Paludibaculum fermentans: one gene and its partner. The protein of the gene in region 1 interacts with the protein of each later gene in a pairwise test. Links are inferred from orthologs where the notes say so. Each region holds a gene or a part of one and is shown on either strand. Other genes may lie near its edges.

Region 1 (6,762 bases):
CCGACGATCTGCGCCCGATGATGGGACTCATTCGCACCTCGGGCGAGGTGCTGCGGCGCGTACTCGACGATGTGCTCGACTTCAGCAAGATCGAGTCCGGGCGGCTGGAACTGGAGGAGGAGCCCTTCGACATCCGGGGTTGCCTGGATTGGAGCTTTGAACTGTTCCGCAAAGGCGCCGAGGAGAAGAATCTCAAATACTCACTGCGCCTGGATGAATCGCTGCCGGCGGTCGTGTTGGGCGATGCGACAAGGTTGCGCCAGGTCACGGCCAATCTGATGAGCAACGCGGTGAAGTTCACACACAGCGGCTCAATCCGGATGGAGGCTGTTCTGGAGGGTCCGGGGCCGATGGAGGGCCGGCAGTTGATCCGCGTTACCGTGAAGGACACGGGCATCGGGATCGCCGAGGACCGGCTGGATCGCCTGTTCCACTCTTTCAGCCAGGTGGATGCCTCCATCAGCCGGTGCTATGGCGGTACTGGGCTGGGCCTGGCTATCTCCAAGAGTCTCGTCGAGATGATGGGCGGGGAGATCCATGTGGAGAGCCGGCCTGGAGAAGGTGCGACCTTCGAGTTCACCATCTCCGTCGGGATCGCTGAGGCGGCCAGGAAACCGGTACAACCGGACGACAGCGGCCACCTCAAAGCACTGAAGATCCTCGTGGCCGAAGACAACATGGTGAATCAGATGGTCATCCTGCGGATGCTGCAGAAGCTGGGGTGCCACGCTGATTTCGCCAGTGACGGCAGGGCCGCGGTGAGCCGGGTGGAGGCAAACTCATACGACATCGTCTTGATGGATGTGCACATGCCGTCGGTGGACGGCCTGGAAGCGACCAGAAGAATCAGGAAGATGCCTTCCGCTCAATCCTGCGTGCCCGTGGTGGCGCTGACCGCCGCCGCGACCAATGAAGATAGAACCGCCTGCCTGGCGGCGGGCATGAACGACTATCTGAGCAAACCCATCGCGTTCGAGGAGTTGCGCCGCACCCTGCATCTTTGGGGACAGTGCCAGACGCCCGAGATGACCAATGAACTCATCCGCTCGGCAGGAGAACGGATAGTCGCCGCACGCCCGGAAGGCACGGGTGTTGCTCCGCCCCTGGCGGAGGGGCCGGCTAAACTGGCCTCCGCGGTCCAGGGCGTTGCGCAAGTGACCGATCTCGCCGGCAGGGTCTGAAACAGGGATCTCTTCAACGAAGTAGACAGGGAACGGCTGCCTGGAACGGAAAAGCGGGTCCGGCTCCACTGAGGGAACCGGACCCGCTTTTTTCGCACTCGAATGGAACCGCCGGTCAGGCCTTCTTCTGGCCCTGCTTGGCGACTGCGTCCATGGCTGCCTTTACCTTCTCGGGATCGCCGAGATAGTAAGACTTGATGGGCTTCAGGTCGGCATCCAGCTCATAGACCAGCGGCATGGCCGTCGGAATGTTGAGCTCGAGGATGTCGGCTTCACTGACGTTGTCCAGGTACTTCACCAGGGCCCGCAGGCTGTTGCCGTGGGCGCCGATGACTACTCGCTTGCCGCTCTTGACGGCCGGCGCGATGGATTCGTGCCACAGCGGCAGGAACCGGGCGACGGTGTCCTTGAGGCATTCGGTGAGAGGCAGGTCGGCCGCAGCGACATCCGCATAGCGGCGGTCGCGGCCCGGGAACCGTTCGTCGTCGGCCGTCAGGGCCGGCGGAGGAACGTCGTAGCTGCGGCGCCAGATTTTGACCTGGGCCTCGCCATACTTGTCCGCCGTCTCCGACTTGTTGAGGCCCTGCAGGCCGCCGTAGTGGCGCTCATTCAGCCGCCACGAGCGTTCCACCGGGATCCACAACTGGTCCATCTGGTCCAGCACGGTGTTCAGCGTCTTGATCGCACGCTTCAGCACCGACGTGTACGCCAGATCGAACTGGAAGCCTTCCTTGGCCAGTACCTGACCCGCTTCCACGGCCTCCAGAACGCCCTTCTCGCTGAGATCGACGTCCGTCCAGCCCGTGAAGCGGTTCTCCTTATTCCACGTGCTTTCGCCGTGGCGGATGAGGACGAGTTTATACATGCTGGATCCTTACTGGTTGAACGCCTTGCGACCGGCGTAGCGGGCGGTGGCGCCCAGCTCCTGCTCAATCCGGAGCAGTTGGTTGTACTTCGCCATACGGTCGGTACGGCTGGCGGAACCGGTCTTGATCTGGCCGCAGCCGGTGGCGACGGCGAGGTCGGCGATGAAGGAGTCTTCGGTTTCGCCCGAGCGGTGCGAGGTCATGCAGGTGTAGTGCGCCTTGAACGCCATCTCCATCGCATCCAGGGTCTCGCTGAGCGTGCCGATCTGGTTCACCTTGATCAGGATCGAATTGGCGGTGCCGGTGGCAATGCCCTTGGCCAGGATCTCGGGGTTGGTGACGAACAGATCGTCGCCCACCAGCTGGATCTTCGAACCGAGCTGATCGGTGATCTTCTTCCAGCCGTCCCAATCGAATTCGGCCATGCCGTCTTCGATCGAGAGGATCGGGTACTGGGCAACCCAGTTGGCCCAGAAGGCGATCATTTCGTCGCTGGACAGTTCGCGCTTGTCGCTCTTCTTGAAGACATACTTCGCCTTCTCGCGATCGTAGAATTCGCTGGACGCGGGGTCGAGGGAGATCGAGATCTGCTCGCCGGGCTTATAGCCGGCCTTCTCGATGGCTTCCAGGATCACTTCCACCGCTTCGTCGTTCGACTTCAGGTTCGGCGCAAAGCCGCCTTCGTCACCGACCGCCGTGGAGTAGCCGCGCTTCTTCAGCACGCCCTTCAGCGTGTGGAACACTTCGGCGCCCATGCGGATGGCGTTCGAGAAGGTGTCGGCGCCGTGGGGGCTGATCATGAACTCCTGGAAGTCGACGCTGTTGTCAGCGTGCGCGCCGCCATTGATGATGTTCATGTTCGGCACGGGGAGCGTGCGGGCGTTTACGCCGCCCAGGTAACGGTAAAGGGGCAGGCCGTAGGCGTCGGCGGCGGCGCGGGCGGCGGCCATCGACACAGCCAGAATGGCGTTAGCGCCCAGACGGCTCTTGTTCGGGGTGCCATCCACCTCGATCATCTTGGCATCGAGGTCCTGCTGGCGGCCGGCATCCATGCCGAGCACTGCGGGCAGGATCTCTTCGCCGATGTTGTGGACGGCATTCAGCGTACCCTTGCCCAGGTACCGCGACTTGTCGCCATCGCGCAGTTCGCAGGCTTCGTTTTCGCCCGTGGACGCGCCCGACGGGACGGCCGCGCGGCCCATGCTGCCGCTGGAAAGGTAAACGTCTGCTTCAACGGTCGGATTGCCGCGGGAATCCAGAATCTCACGTGCGACGATATCTACGATTTCGGTCATAAGGATGTCTTCTCTCAAGGGATTGGAATCAGAGGGCTGACTCCCTTATTTTCGCACATCTTGGGCGGCAGACTGCCTTCCTTATGACTCTCCCGCGGCTGTCACCGGGTCGTAACAGGCACAACGGTCCCCAGCCCGCTTCTCCGTTCAGGGACGATAGATGCGAACCGCAACTGGAAAGGAGTCCCTCATGGCCCTGCGCGCCGCTAAACGAGACGAAGCGGCGACCCAAACGCCAGTCCCGGAGATAGCGACGGGCTAGCCAGGGCGTCTTCAACGGAGCGTGCCACGGGAGCCCCACTCCCGGCCCGTCATCGCCGGTCCCCCTGCGTGGGGACCACCGCCTCAATCGCAACAACGAACCCCGACCGTCAGGGAGGGGTCTCCACCGGTCCACTCTCTCAGCCCACCCCAACCGTCCCAACTCACCAAAACCCGCAACTCAAACGAAAACCCGCCCCAGCATTCCCTCCGGCATTGCCGGAGGCCCGCCGCAATCCCAACGAAAGCCTCCACCAACCCAACGCCGGCTGGCTCCAACCACCTGCTAGCGCTGCTCCAGCATTACCCTCGGCGAAGCCGGGGGCCCGCCGCAATCCCAACGAAAACCTCCACCAACCCAACGCCGGCTGGCTCCAACCACCTGCTAGCGCTGCTCCAGCATTACCCTCGGCGAAGCCGGGGGCCCGCCGCAATCCCAACGAAAACCTCCACCAACCCAACGCCGGCTGGCTCCAACCACCTGCTAGCGCTGCTCCAGCATTACCCTCGGCGAAGCCGGAGGCGGATCATGGAGTTCTCGGTTCATCCCTATTCTTGGAGTGTCCACAACAACAAAGGCGTTCCGTAAACGGAACAACTTCTCCTAACGTAATGAGCGGAAATGGCGAGTGAATGCCAACTGGCCCACCCTGAAATGAAAATTGTTCTGAAAATAGAACACGACGACCCGCCCAATGTACTTGAACGCGAGCATCAGTCTGCAGGTGACCGTCACGGGAAGCAATGACCTGGACTCTACTGGATCGCAAACGAAGGGGGCCCGTTGGGATCGCCGGGCTAGGAAATCCAGTTGCCCATGTGTGCCGCCAGCGATGACGGCAAGTGGGCGATTGTGATCTTTTGCGTGACCCGGCCAAGCGAAGCCAGTCTGAAGTTCTCCCGCCCCGCGATTTTCTTGGACACTGATTTGAAGGAAGGAGAGTCAGCATGTCCAGCAACAAGCAAGCGGTCCCGGGGGGCTCGGAGGGAGCCCGAAGGGCGACCGAGTGTGTTGGACATGAACGATCGATTGGGGGTGCAAGTCCCCTACAGGGCCTGTTGGAGGCAACTGTGAGCCAAGGGCAACTGCGCGGCACCGCGAGGGCGCGTGGGGAAGAAGTCGGAGGCGAACTGCAGCACCAAACGAAAGTGAAGCCCCGTGAGGCCGGCCTGGTGGAGGCAAGCGTGCTCGGAAACGCGACGCCCTATATTCAACCGGTGTCAGGACGGTGTGGGGGATGGGAGCGGCAGGACATTGATTGTTCTTACTCCAAGAGATCTCTTTGGGACCGCGAAAGCGGTAGGGCGGAAGGTATTGAGAACGACCGTCCGATGCCCAGGGAGAAGTCGGATCTCCTCGTAGTAGCGATGAAGCTGGTGAAAGCCAGTAGAGCCAAGGGGGAGATGGATTGAAAAGCGCAGAACAACGGCAGTTGGCCTTCGTGTTCGCCGATAGCCCGCAAGGGGACAAGGCTCGCGGCCCGCAGGACGAGTCCTATGGGAAGCGATTCTTGGTGCACACAGCGAAGGGTAGCGGCCGGATGGAACCTGCCACTTGCACGGCCGCCGAAGGGCGGCTGATGGAGGCGGTGGCGTCGGCGAGCAATCTGGCGCAGGCGTTGCTGAATGTGTTGCGAAACAAGGGTGCGCCCGGCGTAGACGGGCGGAGTGTGGAGCAGGTGGTCGATGAGGCCCCGGCTCTGCTGCCTGAGTTGCAGAAGTCTCTTCTCGACGGAACGTATCGACCGGGTGATATCCGACGGGTATGGATCCCGAAACCGGGCGGAGGCGAGCGCGGCTTGGGTATTCCGAATGTGGTGGACCGGTGGGTTCAACAGGCCGTACTCCAGGTTCTGGAGCCGATCTTCGAGCCACGGTTTCATCACAGCAGTCACGGATTCCGCGCGAAGCGGGGTGCTCACACCGCCATTGCAGAGGCGAAGCAGTATTTGGGGGAAGGGTACCGGGTCGTGGTCGATTTGGATTTATCGAAATTTTTCGATCGAGTCCATCATCAACGCTTGCTCAACCGTTTGGGGCAGCAGGTGGGCGACGTCCGGATTCTCAACCTGGTGCGGCGGATGCTGAAAGCGAAGGTGGTGTTGCCGGACGGCACAAAGGTTTCCACGGAGGAGGGCACTCCGCAAGGGGGTCCTCTATCTCCACTACTGTCCAACATCGTCCTGGACGAATGGGACTGGGAGTTGGAGCGCCGTGGGCTCCGGTTTGTGCGCTACGCCGATGACTGCAATATCTTCGTGCGGAGCCAACGAGCCGGAGAAAGGGTCATGGCTTCGACGCGTCGGTATCTGGAGAACCGGTTGCGGCTTCAGATCAACGAGGCGAAGAGTTCTGTGACTCAACCGGAGAAGGTTCATTTCCTGGGTTTTCGGTTTGGGACGGACGGGGGCCCGAATGTCGAGGTGCTGATATCGGCCAAGACGAAGGCGAAGCTCAACGCTAGGATCTTGGAGTTGACTCCAAGGCGCTGGGGTAGCTCGCTGCGGGCCTGCATGGAAGGACTGAACAAATATTTCCAGGGCTGGATCGCCTATTTCCGGATTTGTACCCGAGCAGGAGCGGACGAGTTTCGACGGTATGACGCGCACGCACGCCGCAGGTTGCGGGCTATCGTGATCTGCCAGAAGAAGCGGCCTCGCTTTCTGTACCGGCACTTGGTGAAACGAGGCGCCAGCTCCGGGCAAGCTGCCGGAGTTGCCTATTACCGGCAAGGTGTCTGGTCTCGTAGCAACCGGCGGGGGATGACCAAGGCATACCCCAACGATTGGTTTCACGGTCAGATCGGGTCGCTGTACGACCGCTGGCGCGTGGCCAATCCTCTACCGCAAGTTCCCAGCCAGCTCAGTCTGGCATGGTGACACATTGATCCAAAGAGCCGGATGCGAGACCCGCAAGTCCGGTTCTGTGAGAGGCGCGGCGGGGCAACCTGCCGTGCCTACTCGACGCGCAGTGTAGCGGCCCCCAAGGCCGGCGCCGAACGCCACGCCAACCCCGAGGTGAGACCGCGCGCCAAACGCCGCAGCTTCCCGGCTGCCTACAAACGGAAGATTCTGGCCGAGGCCGACGCTGCCACCGACAGTGGAAGCATCGGCGCGCTCCTGCGCAGGGAAGGCCTCTACTCGTCTCACCTCACCAATT
Region 2 (6,882 bases), 2.8 Mb from region 1 along the record:
TTTCGCGTTTCAGCGTCCGTCGTCGAGGCGGGCCGTGAGCAGGCCGACATGGTCGATGGAGGCGCCTTTGGCGATGTCCACGACCTGGGCGACGTACTGGAACTCGGTGTCGGCTCTGGCCTGGACGAAGACGACACGCTCGGCTCGGGTCTTGAAGATGTCGAGGAGGCGGGCTCCGAGGTCGGGTAGGCGGATGGGTTCGGTGTTGATGCGCAGGTTGGAATCGCCATCGAGCTGGATGACGACGGAGCGGTCGGCCGGGCTGTTGGTGGGCGGGTCGCCACCGGGCTGCGGCAGGGCGGCGGAGAGGCCCAGGGTTTTGGGCGGTGTGATCACCATGAAGATGATCAGGAGCACGAGCAGGATGTCGATGAGGGGCGTGACATTCAGTTCAGCTCCGCGGGCACTGCTGTTGGTGAAGGCCATGATGCCTGGATAGACACCAGGTGCGGGCGGGATTGTTCCTGACTCATTTGTGGGCTGCGCGCGGCGCAAAGCTATCGGATACTAGAGAAGAGGGCCTCGCGCCCCCACCTCGTTCCTGACCACAACCAAGACACCACTATGAGCAGCACTCCACTTGTATCCGTAATTATGGGCAGTAAGTCCGACTGGGAGACGATGAAGCACGCCTGCGATACGCTGGCGCAGTTTGGGATCGCGCACGATAAGCGGGTCTGTTCGGCGCACCGGACTCCGGAGGCGGCGACCGAGTTTGCACGCACCGCGAAGGAACGCGGCGTGAAGATTATTATCGCGGCGGCGGGCGGAGCGGCCCACCTGGCGGGCGTCGTGGCGGCGCACACTCCTCTGCCGGTGCTGGGCGTTCCGATGAAGGGCTGGGCTTTGGACGGCCTGGATTCGCTGCTGTCCACTGTGCAGATGCCGGGCGGTATTCCCGTGGCGACGTTTGCGATCGGCAAGGCCGGGGCGATCAATGCGGCGCTGTTTGCTGTGGCGACGCTGGGGCTGGCCGATGCCGGACTGGCGGCGAAGCTGGATGAGTTCCGGGCGTCGCAGACGGAGAAGATTCTGGCGGAGACGCTGCCGTAAGGACGGGCCCAGCCCGTCACTTACGACTTCGGAACGGCAGTTACTGTTTGCCCGACACCATGTGGATGAAGGCGAAGGCCAGTCCACCGACAGCGGCGGAGAGCGGGAGCGTGAGGATCCAGGCCCAGAGGATATTCTTGGCCAGGCCCCAGCGCACCGCTTTCATGCGCTGGATGGAGCCGACTCCGGCGATGGCGCCCGTGATCACGTGTGTCGTGGACACCGGGATCTTGAGGTAAGTGGGGAACAGGATTGCGATGGCGCCGGCGGTTTCCGCGCAGAAGCCGCCACGGGGCTTCAGGCGGGTGAGTTTGCCGCCCATGGTGTGGACGATGCGCCAGCCGCCGCTCATGGTGCCCAGGGCGATGGCCGAGAAGGCGGCGAGGACGACCCACCACTGCACGTGGAAGGTCTTGATGTAGCCGGCGGTGAGCAGCACGCCCGTGATGATGCCGATGGTCTTCTGGGCGTCGTTGGAGCCGTGGGAGTAGCTGAACAGGCCCGAGGAGACCAACTGCAGACGGCGGAACCAGCGGTCCATCTTTTTGGGCGAGGAGTGCCGGAACATCCAGTAGATCGCCACCATGAGGGCGTACCCCAGGACGAGGCCCAGCAGCGGAGCCACGACGATGAACGTCATGGTCGTGATCCAGCCGGAGACCACGATGGCTTCCATGCAGTGGCCGAAGCCTTGCGTGAGTCCAACCTTCACCATGGCCGCGCCCGCGTAGCCGCCGATGAGGGCGTGCGACGAGCTGGAGGGGATGCCATAGTACCAGGTGAAGAGGTTCCAGAAGATGGCGCCGATGAGGCCCGCGAGCAGGACGTACTCGGAGACGACTTCCATCTTGACCATGCCCTGGCCGACGGTTTTGGCGACGCCGGCTTCGTCCCAGAAGAGCAGCGGGATGGCGGCCGTGAAATTAAAAAAGGCCGCCCAAAGGACGGCCTGAAAAGGTGTAAGAACGCGGGTGGCCACGACGGTGGCCACGGAATTGGCGGCATCGTGGAAGCCGTTGATGTAGTCGAACACCAAGGCGACCACCACGATCAGCGTCACCAGAATCAAAGTTGAGTCGATCGCCACCGTGGTGCTACCCGTTCTTGACGATGACGTTCTGCAGGGCGTCGGCGACGTCTTCGCAGTAGTCGGTGGTCATTTCGAGGAACTCGTAAATCTCTTTCTGCTTGATGAGGGAGAAGGGGTCCTTCTCCTTATCGAACAGGTCGGCGATGGCGGCGCGCACGATGTGGTCCGCGGTATCCTCCAGCCTGTTGATCTCAATGCAGTGGTCGAGCAGGGGCTTCTCGGCGTTGAGCGCCTCGAAGGCTTTCTCGAGCATGAGGGCGCAGCCCTCGATGACGCGGCAGACCTCGATCATGGGCTGCGGGATGGGATCGATCTTGTAGGCGACCAGGCGGTGCACCGAGTCTTCGATACCGTCCAGCACGTCGTCCATGTGGGAGCCGAGGGAGTGGATATCCTCGGGATCCAGGGGGGTGATGAACGTCTGGTTCAGGCGGGTGAAGATCTCGTGGATGATTTCATCGCCCTTCTGTTCCAGGCGAGCAATAGCGACTTCGGCCTCGCGCAGCGCGCTGGGGCCCTTTTCCGCGGCTTGGCGAAGCACCTGGGATGCCTGTGCGATCAGCCGTGCCTGTTCAACAAAGTAGTGGAAGAATTTTTCTTCGCGAGGAAGAAGCCTCATACAGCCTCAATGCAAACTCATCCGTCCTGGGAGGGTCGGCCGGAAGGCCTATCTACAGTTCGGGGCGGAAACAAGATTATCTCAGAGGGAGCGGGGGCCGGGTCAACTTGTGCAGGGTTACGATTTGGTGAATACTTCGTCCTGCAGCACCGGCAGGAGGCTGGATTCGGCCTCGTCGGTGGCGTTGTCCAGGTCCAGGTAACGGAGGTCTAACAGACGGCTGGGATTGATGTTTCCCATGGCGGAAAGAAGAGTGTGCTTTAAGTGCGGGTAGTCTTTCTCCAGGTCCGCAAAGATATCACGAATCGAGCGCCGGACGGTGCCTGTTTTCAGCGAACAGCCGCAGGGAATGACCGGGGCTCCTGTTTCACCGGCAAAGGCGCGGGTGAGGTCCTCAGTGACGTAGAGGAGCGGGCGGATGAGCCGGAAGTCCTTTTTGCTGGAGTAAGTTACGGGGGGCAGGGCACTGATGCGGCCGGTGAACATGGCGTTACGCAGGAACGATTCGCAGAAATCGTCGGCGGTGTGGCCGAAGGCGATGACGTTGGCGTCGAGTTCGCGGCCGATCTGGTAAACGGCGCGGCGGCGGAAGCGGCTGCAGACGTCACAGCCATGCTCGGGCTGTTCAGTGATCAGGCGCACGGAGGGGCCGTCGACGCGCAGGGTCCAGTCGACGCCGCGGCTGGTGAGGTACTCGCGAAAGGGCTCGATGGGTTTGAGGAACTTACCCTGGTCGATGGTAAACGCGCAGACGGAGAAATTGATGGGAGCGCGGTCGCGCAGGAGCAACAACGCTTCGAGCAGGGTGAGGGAGTCTTTGCCGCCGGAGAAGCCGACGGCCACGCGGTCGCCTTCCCGGATCATCTTGAACCGGGTGATGGCTTCGCCGACTTTGCGGAGGATGACTTTCTGGAGTTCCAAATCCCTATTATAAAGTGTGACCCCTGCGCGCCGTATCGCTTTCGAGATCCTTGGCGCGGTGGACAGAGGGGGATTTGCCGCCGATCTGTTGGATGAGCGCATTGTGCGCCTGGACGCCCGCGACGCGGGGTTGGTCACTCAGATTGTATTTGGCGTCCTCCGCCGCCGCGCCCAGTTGGACTACCTGATCACCCAAGCCGCCTCGCGGCCGGTGTCGAAAATGGACTCTTCCGTCGTGCGCGCCCTGCGCATGGGCGCGTTCCAACTGCGCTTTCTGTCGAAGATTCCGCCGCATGCCGCTGTGGGCGAGAGTGTGGACCTGGTCAAGATGGCGGGGAAGCAGTCGGCCGCGGGCTTTGCGAATGCGGTGCTGCGGCGGCTGCCGGAGATTCCGGCGGAGTGGCCGTCGGATGAAGTCCGGTACTCCATGCCGGAGTGGCTGTGGGCGCGCTGGCGCAAGAACCTGGGCGGCGCGGCGGCTGTGCTGGTGGCCGAAGCGGGACTGCACGAGCCGGAGACCTGGCTGCGTACCGCGAGTGGCGAAACCGTTGCCGGCGACACCCTGGAGGGGCCGGTGCCGGAGGGTTCACGGGTAATGGACGTGGGGTCGCAGTCGATTGTGCCCTACCTGCAACTGCAAGAGGGTCAACGATTTCTGGATCTGTGCGCGGCTCCGGGCAACAAGACGCTGCAGGCCATGGAGACGCCGGTGAAGGTGGTGGCGTGCGATTCCAGCGCGGCGCGTCTGAGGGCGTTCATGGCGCAATGTCCGCGGGTTCAACTGGATGCGGAGAAGGCGCTGCCGTTCGGGCGGGTGTTCGACAGGATCCTGGTGGATGCGCCGTGTTCGGGGACGGGGACGCTGGCGCGGAATCCGGAGATCCGGTGGCGGCTGGCTCCGGAAGAGATCACGCGCCAGGCGGAGCGGCAGATCCGTATCCTGCGCAATGCATTAGCGTGCCTGCGTCCGGGTGGGCGCCTGGTCTACTCCACCTGTTCACTGGAACCGGAAGAAAACAAAGAAGTGGTTAACCGGGTGGCGGCGGCGCGCGTCCAACGCGTGGTACAGAGACTGCCGGGGCGGGATCCGGGTGACGGATTCTTCGCCGCAGTCCTGGTACAGCCGGAGTAGGAATGACGACTTCGAACGCGCGCGGCTGCCGCACGAAAGGTTAAGATGGAGGGATCCTCCCGATGATCGAAATCCTGCCGTCCCTTCTGGCCGCGGACTTCGCTCGCCTTGGCGAACAGATCGCCCAGGTGACCGAAGCGGGGGTGAATTTTCTGCATTTCGACGTGATGGACGGGCATTTTGTGCCCAACATTTCGTTTGGCGTGCCGGTGCTGCAGTCGTTGCGGAAGAGCACGAAGCTGGCCATTGATGTCCACTTAATGATTGAAGACGCAGATACTTACGCGCCGATGTTCGTTGCGGCCGGCGCGGACTGCGTATCGGTTCACCAGGAAGCGTGCCCACATCTGGACAGAACGATCCGGATGATCCAAAGCGAAGGGGCGCGCGCCGGGGTGGTGCTGAATCCGGCGACTCCGCTCGTGACAGTGGAGAATGTCCTGCCCCTGGTGGACTACATTCTGCTGATGAGTGTGAATCCCGGGTTTGGGGGGCAATCGTTTATCCCCTACGTTCTGGAGAAGGTTCGCGCGCTGCGCGAGCAACGGGAACGGCTGGGACTGAGTTTTTCCATTGAGATCGACGGAGGTGTCTCAGTGGACAATGTAGGTAGGGTCGCCGAAGCAGGAGTGGACTGGGTTGTTGCCGGTTCCAGTGTTTTTGGCGCTCCGAATCCGGCCCATGCCGTTACTGCCATGCGGCAGGCGGCCATGGACGCCGTGGCCCGCAGGGTGTGACTCCCTACGGAACCCCGCAAATAAGGTGATGCGACTGATGATCTTCTCCAGGAACCGCTCGGCGCAATGGATCGCCGCCGTACTCGTCTGCCTGTTTGCCGTGTTTGGCGCAGGCTGCCGTGGGAAGAAGTACGAAAACCCGATCACGAAAGACACCGAGCAACCCGATAAGGTTTTGTTCGACAAGGCCGTGAAGGACATTGAGCGGGGCCGTTATGAAGTGGCCCGCCTGACCCTGAACACGTTGATGAATACGTACGACACCAGCGAGTTTCTGGCCAAGTCCAAGCTGGCGATCGCCGATTCGTGGATGAGGGAAGGCGGTACGCACGCTTTTGCCCAGGCGGAAGCTGAGTACAAGGACTTCATTCTGTTCTACCCGACCCTGGAAGAGTCGGCCGAAGCGCAGATGAAGGTCTGCGACATCCACTACAAACAGATGGAGAAGCCGGACCGCGATCCGACGCACGTGATGCGGGCCGAGGAAGAGTGCCGGACGCTGCTGACGAACTTCCCGAATTCGCGCTACGCGCCGGAAGCGGCGCAGCGGCTGCGCGACATCCAGGAAGTGTCGAGCGAGGGTGAGTTCCGGGTGGGCGCGTTCTACCATCACAAGGGGTCGTTCCCGGCGGCGGCCAACCGCCTGCAGACGGTGACGGACCACTACCCGCTCTACAGCGGGTCGGACCAGGCACTTTGGCTCTCGGGCGACAGCTACAGCCACATGGGGCCGCGCTTCAAGCAGAAGAGCATCGCGTCGTACCAGAAGATTGTCCGCGATTACCCCCTGAGCCCGATGGCGGATCAAGCCAAGGACAAGCTCAAGGAGATGGAAGCGGAGATTCCCGAGCCGGATCCGGTGGCTTACGCCCGGATGAAGTACGAGTTGGAGAATCAGGCCAAGAAGGGCATGATGAGCAAGGCGTGGGCTCCTTTCTCGAAGGATCCTGACGTGACGATGGCCGCCAAGTCGGGCCAGCCCGCCATGACCAACCTGCGGCCCTCGATCCCGGCCAGCGTGCCGGTGCCCGCGGGTGCAGTCGGCGGCAATACCGACATCACCATCAGCACGAATCCGACGGGCGGCACTTCGCAACTGGATACGCAGCCGGATGCCCGTGCGACTCAGCCAGCGGCTGCGCAGACGCCGACTACGCCGCAGGCGGCTGCTCCTGCCGCCGCGAATCCGAACGAGATGATTCCGACGAACCATCAGATGCCGGCCCAGAAGAAGGGGAAGGCTAAGAAGGCTCCGAAGCAGGACAAGAAGAAGGCCGCCGCGACGACGACTCCGGCGGCCACCGAGGAAAAGAAGTAACCCCCTTTGTCT

What was found.
Region 2: the proteins of eno (region 1) and rpe interact in binary tests that used the Escherichia coli proteins (3 or more experiments, as listed by UniProt). The link is inferred for Paludibaculum fermentans from one-to-one orthologs.

What each region holds. Positions count from the first base shown.
Region 1 is NZ_CP063849.1:1,649,144-1,655,905, reverse strand. Bases 1,200-4,059 are described here. They hold eno (phosphopyruvate hydratase), read right to left. Parts: upstream 3,343-4,059; coding sequence 2,056-3,342; downstream 1,200-2,055. Other genes in these bases: gpmA (2,3-diphosphoglycerate-dependent phosphoglycerate mutase), read right to left, coding at 1,297-2,046. Also shown: IRI77_RS06530 (hybrid sensor histidine kinase/response regulator), read left to right, coding at 1-1,181; ltrA (group II intron reverse transcriptase/maturase), read left to right, coding at 5,013-6,482. UniProt on the Escherichia coli protein: Catalyzes the reversible conversion of 2-phosphoglycerate (2-PG) into phosphoenolpyruvate (PEP). It is essential for the degradation of carbohydrates via glycolysis.
Region 2 is NZ_CP063849.1:4,435,141-4,442,022, reverse strand. What follows is about bases 3,735-6,714. They hold rpe (ribulose-phosphate 3-epimerase), read left to right. Parts: upstream 3,735-4,877; coding sequence 4,878-5,552; downstream 5,553-6,714. Other genes in these bases: bamD (outer membrane protein assembly factor BamD), read left to right, coding at 5,590-6,714; IRI77_RS17415 (transcription antitermination factor NusB), read left to right, coding at 3,735-4,815. Also shown: IRI77_RS17440 (ExbD/TolR family protein), read right to left, coding at 10-426; purE (5-(carboxyamino)imidazole ribonucleotide mutase), read left to right, coding at 595-1,053; IRI77_RS17430 (inorganic phosphate transporter), read right to left, coding at 1,094-2,140; IRI77_RS17425 (DUF47 domain-containing protein), read right to left, coding at 2,148-2,762; IRI77_RS17420 (ATP-binding protein), read right to left, coding at 2,880-3,683; more of IRI77_RS17415, read left to right, coding at 3,700-3,734; more of bamD, read left to right, coding at 6,715-6,870; IRI77_RS17400 (response regulator), read left to right, coding at 6,877-6,882. UniProt on the Escherichia coli protein: Catalyzes the reversible epimerization of D-ribulose 5-phosphate to D-xylulose 5-phosphate.